DNA from 3 places in the Pseudomonas sp. FA117 genome. Region 1 is predicted to be linked to each of the others. Evidence: predicted binding sites of a transcription regulator. Region 1 holds the regulator's gene; each other region holds the start of a gene.

Region 1 (3,273 bases):
GGTTGCATCCTGACCAAGCTCGATGAAACGGGCAGCCTCGGCGAAGTGCTGAGCCTGGCCATCAGTCACGAACTGCCCGTGGCCTATCTCACCGATGGTCCGCGCATTCCTGACGACCTGCAGTTGCCGCGCAAGCACCAGTTGGTGAGCCGCGCGGTCAGCGTGCAGTTGCAGGAGGAGCCCAGCGAAGAGGCCATGGCCGACATGTTCGCTGATCTCTACCACAATCCCGATAAGCGCGCGGGTTGAAGATGAACGGCGCAGGGGGTCGGCAGCGATCCGTCAAGTGGGCACGTCCCACGCGAGACAAGGTAAAGAACAGACATGGGTAGCATGCATCCCGTACAGGTGATCGCCGTCACCGGTGGCAAAGGTGGCGTCGGCAAGACCAACGTTTCAGTGAATCTGTCCCTGGCGCTGGCCGAACTCGGCCGCCGGGTCATGCTGCTGGACGCCGACCTGGGTCTGGCCAACGTCGACGTCCTGCTGGGCCTGACCCCCAAGCGCACCCTGGCCGACGTCATCGAAGGCCGTTGCGAGCTGCGCGATGTGCTGCTGCAGGGCCCTGGCGGTGTGCGCATCGTGCCGGCCGCCTCGGGCACGCAGAGCATGGTGCACCTGGCGCCGGCCCAGCACGCCGGGCTGATCCAGGCCTTCAGCGAGATCGGCGACAACCTCGATGTGCTGGTGATCGACACCGCTGCGGGCATCGGTGACTCGGTGGTCAGTTTCGTTCGCGCCGCGCAGGAAGTGCTGCTGGTGGTGTGCGACGAACCCACCTCGATCACCGATGCCTACGCCCTGATCAAGCTGCTCAACCGCGACTACGGCATGAACCGTTTCCGCGTCCTGGCCAACATGGCGCAAAGCCCGCAGGAAGGGCGCAACCTGTTCGCCAAGCTGACCAAGGTCACCGACCGCTTCCTCGACGTCGCGCTGCAGTATGTCGGCGCCGTGCCGTATGACGAATGCGTGCGCAAGGCGGTGCAGAAGCAGCGCGCTGTCTACGAAGCGTTCCCGCGCTCCAAGTGCGCCCTGGCCTTCAAGGCCATCGCGCAGAAGGTCGACAGCTGGCCGCTGCCGGCCAACCCGCGCGGGCACCTGGAGTTCTTCGTCGAGCGCCTGGTTCATCCCACCAGTGCGGGGCCGGTGCTATGAATGCGAGCGGGTTCAAGATGTACAGCAAGGCGTCCAAGGACGCCCAGTACGAGCTGGTCGAGCGCTATGCACCGCTGGTCAAGCGCATCGCCTACCACTTGCTGGCGCGCCTGCCGGCCAACGTGCAGGTCGAGGACCTGATCCAGGCGGGCATGATCGGCCTGCTGGAAGTGGCCAACAAGTACGATGCCAGCAAAGGCGCCAGTTTCGAAACCTACGCCGGCATCCGCATCCGTGGCGCCATGCTCGACGAGGTGCGCAAGGGCGATTGGGCACCCCGTTCGGTGCACCGCAACACGCGCATGGTCAGTGACGCAATTCGCGCCGTCGAAGCAAGAACCGGTCGTGACGCTAAAGATCACGAGGTTGCTGCCGAACTCCAATTGGGTCTCGATGATTATTACGGGATCCTGAACGATACCTTGGGCAGCCGCCTGTTCAGTTTCGACGACCTGCTGCAGGACGGCGAGCACGAAGGGTTGCACGAGGACGGTGCCAGTGGCCAGGTCGAGCCGTCGCGTGATCTGGAAGACGAACGCTTCCAGGCTGCGCTGACCGATGCGATCGCCAACCTGCCGGAGCGCGAGCGCCTGGTCCTGGCGCTGTACTACGACGAAGAGTTGAACCTCAAGGAAATCGGGGAAGTGCTGGGGGTCAGCGAATCGCGTGTCAGCCAGTTGCACAGCCAGTGCGCGGCGCGTCTGCGCAGCCGCCTGGGCGAATGGCGGGCACGTTGAACCCGGGTTCGATGCAGTCGTTGTAAGTGATGCCGAATTGATTGAGCGCGCGCTTGTGAGACGAGCGCGTTTAAGACTGCTTGGAGGTCTAATTGAACAAAGATATGAAAATCCTCATCGTTGACGACTTCTCGACGATGCGGCGGATCATCAAGAACCTGTTGCGTGATCTGGGCTTCACCAACACCGACGAAGCCGACGACGGCACCACCGCGCTGCCGATGCTCGAAAGCGGCCACTACGACTTCCTGGTGACCGACTGGAACATGCCGGGCATGTCCGGCATCGACCTGCTGCGCAAGGTACGTGCCCATGATCGCCTCAAAGGCATGCCGGTGCTGATGGTGACTGCCGAGGCCAAGCGCGACCAGATCATCGAAGCGGCCCAGGCCGGCGTCAACGGCTACGTGGTCAAGCCATTCACCGCGCAGGTGCTCAAAGAAAAGATCGAGAAGATCTTCGAACGCGTCAACGGCTGAAGCATGTCTGGGGGCGCTATGGAATCAAGAAACGATTCTCTGGGGGAGTTCGAGTCGACCCTGAAGAAGCACGCCGAACAGCTGGTGCAGAGCCTTGAGCGCGGCCAGTTCGGCGAGGCGGTGCAGCTGATCCACCAGCTCAACCAGACCCGTGACCGCGGCCTGTACCAGGAAGTCGGCAAGCTGACCCGCGAGTTGCACAGCGCCATCGTCAGCTTCCAGATCGACCCGCGCATGCCGCAGGCCGAGGAAGTGTCGCAGATCACCGACGCCACCGAACGGCTGTCCTACGTGGTGCGGCTGACCGAGAACGCGGCCAACCGCACCATGGACCTGGTGGAGCAGAGCACGCCGGTGCTCAACGACCTGGCGACAGAGGCGCAGGGCCTGTCTGCCGACTGGCAGCGCTTCATGCGCCGCGAAGTGGCGGCGCCGGAGTTCCGCGAGCTGGTCAAGCGCGTCGACAGTTTCCTGACGCAAAGTGCCGAGGGCAACCGCAAGGTCGCCGGCCACCTCAACGATATTCTCCTGGCTCAGGACTATCAGGACCTGACCGGGCAGGTGATCAAGCGGGTGACCGCGCTGGTCACCGAAGTCGAAAGCAATCTGCTCAAGCTCGTGCTGATGGCCAGTCAAGTCGACCGCTTTGCCGGCATCGAACATGACCACGATCAATTGCGCGCTGAAAAAGATGAAGAAAAACATCCAACTCGGGGTGAAGGTCCGCAGATTCATGCCGATAAGCGTGAAGACGTCGTGTCCGGTCAGGACGATGTCGACGATCTGCTGTCCAGCCTGGGTTTTTAGGGAGCACGTTTAATGAGCTTCGGCGCCGATGAAGAAATCCTTCAGGATTTCCTGGTAGAAGCCGGCGAAATCCTCGAGCAACTGTCCGAGCA
Region 2 (3,273 bases), 440 kb from region 1:
GAAGTCGATGTCGGCGCTCTGGCAGGCGCGTGCGAGCACGGTCTGACCATAGGCAAGGCCGGCCAGCGTCGCGGTATCGAAGCTGGAGAACGGGTGGAAGGGGTTGCGCTTGAGGTCGTTGCGCGCCACGGCGGCGTTGAGGAAGCCGAGGTCGAAGCTGCTGTTGTGGCCGACCAGGATCGCCCGCTTGCAGCCGTTGGCCTTGAGCGCCTTGCGCACGCCACGGAAGATGTCGGTGAGCGCGCTTTCCTCGCTTACGGCCATGCGCAGCGGGTGATCGAGCTTGATGCCGGTGAACTCCAGTGCCGCCGCCTCGATATTGGCGCCCTCGAAAGGCTCGACGCGGAAGAAGTAGGTGTGCTCCGGGAACAGGAAGCCCTTCTCGTCCATGCCGATGGTGACGGCAGCGATTTCCAGCAGTGCGTCAGTGGCGCTGTTGAAACCGCCGGTCTCGACATCCACCACCACTGGCAGGTAGCCGCGGAAACGCTCGGCCATCGGGTGGCGCGAACCGCTGCCTGCCTGACCGTCCTGGTCGTCGTCGTAAAGATCTTCGCTCACGCGTTGTCCTCCAGCAGGCGCCAGCGCAAGGTTTCACCGGCGCGCAGCGGTACCACGCTGGTGTCGCCGAACGGCAGGCTTGCCGGGGCGGTCCAGTCTTCGCGTACCAGGGTGATGGTGTCGGTGTTTGCCGGCAGGCCGTAGAACGCCGGGCCGTGCAGGCTGGCGAAACCTTCCAGCTTGTCCAGCGCGTTACGCTGCTCGAAGGCCTCGGCGTACAGCTCGATGGCGGCGTAGGCGGTGTAGCAGCCGGCGCAGCCGCACGCGGCTTCCTTGGCATGCCTGGCGTGGGGCGCCGAGTCGGTGCCGAGGAAAAACTTCGGGTTGCCGCTGGTAGCCGCATCCAGCAACGCCACCTGGTGGGTGTTGCGCTTGAGGATCGGCAGGCAGTAGAAGTGCGGACGAATGCCGCCGACCAGCATGTGGTTGCGGTTGTACAGCAGGTGCTGGGCAGTGATGGTCGCGCCGACGTTGGCAGGCGCCTCGGTGACGAACTGCGCGGCGTCGCTGGTGGTGATGTGCTCGAACACCACCTTGAGCGTGGGGAAGCGCTCGACCAGGCGGCGCATGTGCTCGTCGATGAAGCGCTTCTCGCGGTCGAACACGTCGATTTCCGAGCGCGTCACTTCACCGTGCACCAGCAGCGGCAGGCCGGTTTCGGCCAACGCTTCGATCGCCGGGAAGATGTTGTCGATGCTGGTCACGCCCGAGTCGGAGTTGGTCGTGGCGCCTGCCGGGTAGAGCTTGGCGGCGTAGACGATGCCGCTGGCCTTGGCTGCGCGGATGTCTTCGGGGCTGGTGCGGTCAGTCAGGTACAGCACCATCAGCGGCTCGAAGCGGCTGCCGGCCGGGCGTGCGGCGAGGATGCGCTGGCGGTAGGCCTGCGCTTCGGTGGCGTTGCGTACCGGCGGAACCAGGTTGGGCATGATGATGGCGCGGGCAAAGGTGCGCGCCACGTCGCCGACGGTATGTTGCAGCACAGCACCATCGCGCAGATGGATGTGCCAGTCGTCGGGACGCAGGAGGGTCAGGCGATCGGACATTGGGGTTTCCAGGCGGTTCGAACTCAGGCGTCAATGCTACCGGAAAACCCCGGGGGCAGCACGGCTATCAAGTTTTCCGACGAGCGTCCGATAGCCTGCAGGTAAGCCGTCAGAATCTGTGGAGCCGCCCGTGCGCCAGCGTTACCTACTCCTGCTCAGCCTCTGTGCCAGCCTGCCGGCCGGGGCACTCACCTTCCAGACCCGCATGGAGAATGTCGCCTGGAAGGTCGAGGGCGACCAGTTCGAGTGCCGGCTGATCCAGCCGATCGACGGTTTCGGCAGCGGCGAGTTCGTGCGTCGCGCAGGCGAGCAGCCGGTATTCCAGCTGCGTTCGGAGAGCAATGCGCTGGGTGCCGGCTCCGCCACGCTGCTGGCCGCGGCGGCGCCCTGGCAGCCCGGACGTGGCGACATCAACCTGGGCGCGGTGCGCATGAGTCGCAACGGTGTGCTGTTCAGCTCTTCGCAAGGCCAGGCCAGTCGTTTGATCAACGGCCTGCTCGACGGACGCAGCACCGTGGTGCGCAACTACACCGGCGAGGGCGGTCGGGCGATGGAAGTGCATGTGCTGCCGGTCAGCTTTGCCAAGGCCTACAACGACTACCAGCTGTGCGCCGCGAAACTGTTGCCGATGAACTATGACCAGATCCGCCAGACCCAGGTGCCGTTCCCCGGCACCGGTTTCGAGCTGGACAGTGCTGCCCGCGCGCGCCTGGACGTCATTCTCGATTACCTGAAGGCCGATCCGTCGGTCAATCACATCGAGCTCGACGGTCACGCCGACAACAGCGGCAACCGCCTGACCAACCGCGATGCCTCGCGCCGCCGCGCGCTGGCCGTAGCCGAATACCTCAAGGCCCATGGCGTGCCGGAAGAGCAGATCACCGTGCGCTTCCACGGCGAGCGCTACCCGCTGGCCAAGAACAACACGCCGGCCAATCGCGCGCGCAACCGCCGGGTCAACATCCAGCTCGATCGCGTCACGCCGATCGAGAAACCCGTGGAAAAACCCCGCGAAGCCGCACCCGCCATACCGCCGCAGCCTGCAGCCAGCACCCCTGCCAGCCCGGCACCGGCGGTGCAGGCCCCAGCCCCGGTACTGCCAGCGGGGGCGAAGAAAGTCTGAGTGCGACCCGGTCGCGCTCACGACATTTTCTGTCGCTTTGTCATCACAAGCTGTCGCCCCACTGTAAATTCTCCCGCGAGATCGGTAGAATCGACGGCTTTCCGTACAACCCCGTGGAGTGATGGCATGGCGGACGTAAAAAAGGTCGTATTGGCGTATTCCGGCGGCCTTGATACTTCGGTGATTCTCAAGTGGCTGCAAGACACCTACAACTGCGAAGTGGTGACCTTCACCGCTGACCTGGGCCAGGGCGAGGAGGTCGAGCCGGCCCGCGCCAAGGCACAGGCCATGGGCGTCAAGGAGATCTACATCGACGATCTGCGCGAAGAGTTCGTGCGAGATTTCGTCTTCCCGATGTTCCGTGCCAACACCGTGTATGAAGGCGAGTACCTGCTGGGTACTTCCATCGCCCGTCCGCTGATCGCCAAGCGCCTGATCGAAATCGCCAACGAAACCGGCGCCGACGCCATTTCCCACGGCGCTACCGGCAAGGGTAACGACCAGGTGCGTTTCGAGCTGGGTGCCTATGCCCTCAAGCCGGGCGTC
Region 3 (3,273 bases), 2.0 Mb from region 1:
CTTGCCGGCCCCCGACGGCCCCACCAGCGCCACCGTCTGCCCAGGCTCGATGACCAGGCTGAGGCCATCGATGGCCGCCACGCTCGGGCGCGACGGGTAGGCGAAACGCACTTCGCGCAATTCGATGCGGCCGCTGGCCCGCCCGGCCGGCAGCACCGAAGGCTGCGACGGCGGCACGATCACACTGCTCGCCGCCAGCAGCTCGGCGATGCGCTCGGCCGCGCCGGCAGCGCGCTGCAGCTCGCCGATCACCTCGCTGAGGGTGCCGACGGCACTGCCGACGATCAGGCTGTAGAACACGAAGGCGGCCAGTTCGCCACCGGAGATGCGCCCGGCGATCACGTCCATGCCACCGACCCAGAGCATCACCGCCACCGCGCCCAGCACCAGGACGATGACCACGGTGATCAGCCAGGCGCGCTGGGCGATGCGTCGCCGTGCCACATCGAAGGCCGCTTCCACGGTCCCGGCAAACAGCTGGCGATCATGGGCCTGATGGTTGTAGGCCTGCACCGTCTTGATCTGCCCGAGGGTTTCGGCGACATAGCTGCCGACATCGGCGACCCGGTCCTGGCTCTGGCGCGACAGGCTGCGCACCCGGCGCCCGAACAGCAGGATCGGTGACAGCACCAGCGGCAGGGCCAGCACCACGATGCTGGTCAGCTTGGGGTTGGTGACGAACAGCAATATCACCCCGCCCAGCACCATCAGTGCATTGCGCAGGAACATCGACAGCGACGAGCCGATCACCGATTGCAGCAGCGTGGTGTCGGCGGTCAGCCGCGACTGGATTTCCGAGCTGCGGTTATCTTCGAAGAACCCCGGATGCAGGCCGACCAGATGATCGAACACCGCACGCCGGATATCGGCGACGCAACGCTCGCCGATCCACGACACCAGGTAGAAGCGGCTGAAGGTGCCCACCGCCAGGGCCAACACCAGGACCATGAACAGCCCGATCGTCTGGTTGAGCTGGTGCGCCGAGCCGGTCATGAAGCCCTGATCCACAAGCAGGCGGATGCCCTGCCCCATCGACAGGGTAATGGCTGCGGTGACGATCAGCGCCAGCAGGGCGAGCAGTGCCTGACGGCGGTAGGGGCGGACGAACTGCCAAGCCAGGCGCAGGGCGCGGCGTTGACGGGAGGAAAGCGGCTCGGACATGGCGCGGACCAAAAGGCAGGGAGTCTGCAGACTACCACTCATCCACGGCAGCGGAACTCCTTGCGCCGTGAAGGGATCGCATTGCGGGTGGGGCCAGTGGCTATAGCGTATCGGTCTAACCTGTCACTGGAGCTTTACCGCGCTTTCTGTTGGACTGTAGTTGTCGTGATGCCACAGGAGCTGTCACAGGGCAGTCACGGCAAAGGTCTACCCTGAGCTTGCAACCTGAAGAGGAGACAGGAAATGAGCTTGCAACATACCAGCGACACCGTGAAGAACGTGCAGAAATCGAACGCCCAGGTGTGCGGTTCGATCATCGACGCCCAAGGCCGCGAGATTCCGATCACCGAGCAGATGATCCAGCAGGCCTGCGAAAACCTCGAGAAAAGTCGGGTCGAGAAAGCCCGCAAAGGCTGACCAGCCAGCGAATTCCTTACAGCCCGGCGCATGCGCCGGGCTTTTCATTTCTTCAGAACAATCATTTGTTTTTTTGTACACGAAATATGCGCTAAAGATTTGCCGGGACTAGGCCGAAACAGGATAAATAGCATATGGCCACCATCTGGATGGGCGTGCCATCGCTTTTCACTCCCACGAATGGTTCGTCCCGATGAAGATAAAAAATAAGCTGGTGCTTGCGTTCGTCCTGGTGGCTTTCATCCCGGTAGCCCTTGTCGGTGTGATTTCCGTCCTGAACATTCGCGCCGAGGCAGTCGACCAGTTCCTCGACGGCAGCACCCGCGAGATTCGCCAGATCGACGGCAACATGCGCCAGTTCTTCGATGGCACCTTGCAAAACGTAGAACAAATGGCCACCGATCCTGTATACACCTCGGTGAGTACACTCAAGGACTATACCGCCGCCGACGCCGCCAGCCACCCGCTGCCCGCCGCCACGCAGCAGGTCATCGACGCCTTCGCCCGCTACGGCGCAACGCATCCGGCAGCGGCCATCATCTCCATCGGCCTTGAAGACGGCACCTACGCCAAATGGCCGGACGATCCGAAACTGGCCAGCTACGATCCACGCACCCGCCCCTGGTACAAGGCGGCCATGGCCACGCCCGGCAAGACCGTGCGCACCGCCGCCTACTACTACGACAAGGACGATGTCGCATTGGTCGGCACCGCGCGCACACTCGCCGATGGCGCAGGCAAAGCCAAGGGTGTATTCGTGGTCAGCGTGTCGCTGAAGAATCTCACCGAACTGGTCAAGAGCATCAAGCTGGGCAAGAGCGGCTACGTGATGCTGATCGAGAACGGCACCGTACTGGTCGACCCGCGCGATGCCAGCCATGGCTTCAAGCAACTCAAGGACCTTGGCGAACCCTATGCGCAACTGGCCGCCACCGAGCAAGGCTCCACCGAGGTGGTGATCGACGGCGTGCGCTACATGGCCAACGTCTGGACTTCGCCCGACCTGGGCTGGCGCTTCGTCGGCCTGATCGAATACAGCGAGGTGATGGGCGCCGCCACCCACATGACCTACCTCACGGCAATCATCGTGCTGGTACTGGCGCTGGTTTTCGCCCTGGTCGCAGCAGCCTTCTCGCGGGTCATCGTCAAACCCATCGGCCAGGTCAGTACCGGCCTGCAGCAGATCGCCCAGGGCGAAGGCGACCTACGCCAGGACCTGGTGATCCAGGGCAAGGACGAGACCGCCGAGCTCGCCGGCTGGTTCAACAAGTTCCTCGCCGCGATCCGCCAGCTCATCCAGCACATCGGCGCGGCCTCCGGCAACCTGCACGAGGCCTCGCGGGCCAACAGCGAGCTGGCCGGCAACATGAACGAAGCCGCCGGGCGCCAGCGTGAAGCCGTGGAGTTGGTGTCCACCGCCTTCAACGAGATGGTGGCCACGGCCAACGAGGTGGCGCGCTCCTGCAGCAGCGCCGCGAACGCCGCGGAAAACGGCCACCGCCGCGTCGCCGAAGGCAAGCAGCAGATCGAGCTGACCACCGACAACGTCAACCGCCTGGGCAGCCGCCTGAGCGAGTCGTCGCAGGCGATGGTCGAGCTCGAGGAAGGCAGCCGCAACATCAACCAGATCCTCGGCACCATCCGCGCCATCGCCGAGCAGACCAACCTGCTGGCACTGAACGCGGCCATCGAGGC

Evidence for each region. The regulator FliA, encoded in region 1, starts transcription of late flagellar genes. The targets are predictions, from matches to a motif close to CTAAAGTTTNNNNNNNNNNNGCCGNTAA.
Region 2: a site for FliA is predicted at 1,671-1,698, ahead of AC1TXO_RS20770 (flagellar protein MotY). Genes of this name have one in related genera too.
Region 3: a site for FliA is predicted at 1,671-1,698, ahead of AC1TXO_RS09400 (methyl-accepting chemotaxis protein). Genes of this name have one in related genera too.

What each region holds. Positions count from the first base shown of each region.
Region 1 is NZ_CM170675.1:4,042,305-4,045,577, reverse strand. It holds gene flhF (flagellar biosynthesis GTPase FlhF) at 1-249, shown strand, start outside; gene fleN (flagellar synthesis regulator FleN) at 325-1,158, shown strand; gene fliA (RNA polymerase sigma factor FliA) at 1,155-1,895, shown strand; gene AC1TXO_RS18705 (chemotaxis response regulator CheY) at 2,000-2,374, shown strand; gene AC1TXO_RS18700 (protein phosphatase CheZ) at 2,393-3,181, shown strand; gene AC1TXO_RS18695 (chemotaxis protein CheA) at 3,194-3,273, shown strand, end outside.
Region 2 is NZ_CM170675.1:4,485,762-4,489,034, reverse strand. It holds gene rnt (ribonuclease T) at 1-561, opposite strand, end outside; gene pyrC (dihydroorotase) at 558-1,604, opposite strand; gene AC1TXO_RS20770 (flagellar protein MotY) at 1,735-2,727, shown strand; gene AC1TXO_RS20765 (argininosuccinate synthase) at 2,854-3,273, shown strand, end outside.
Region 3 is NZ_CM170675.1:2,013,733-2,017,005, reverse strand. It holds gene AC1TXO_RS09410 (ABC transporter transmembrane domain-containing protein) at 1-1,161, opposite strand, end outside; gene AC1TXO_RS09405 (PA1571 family protein) at 1,405-1,578, shown strand; gene AC1TXO_RS09400 (methyl-accepting chemotaxis protein) at 1,772-3,273, shown strand, end outside.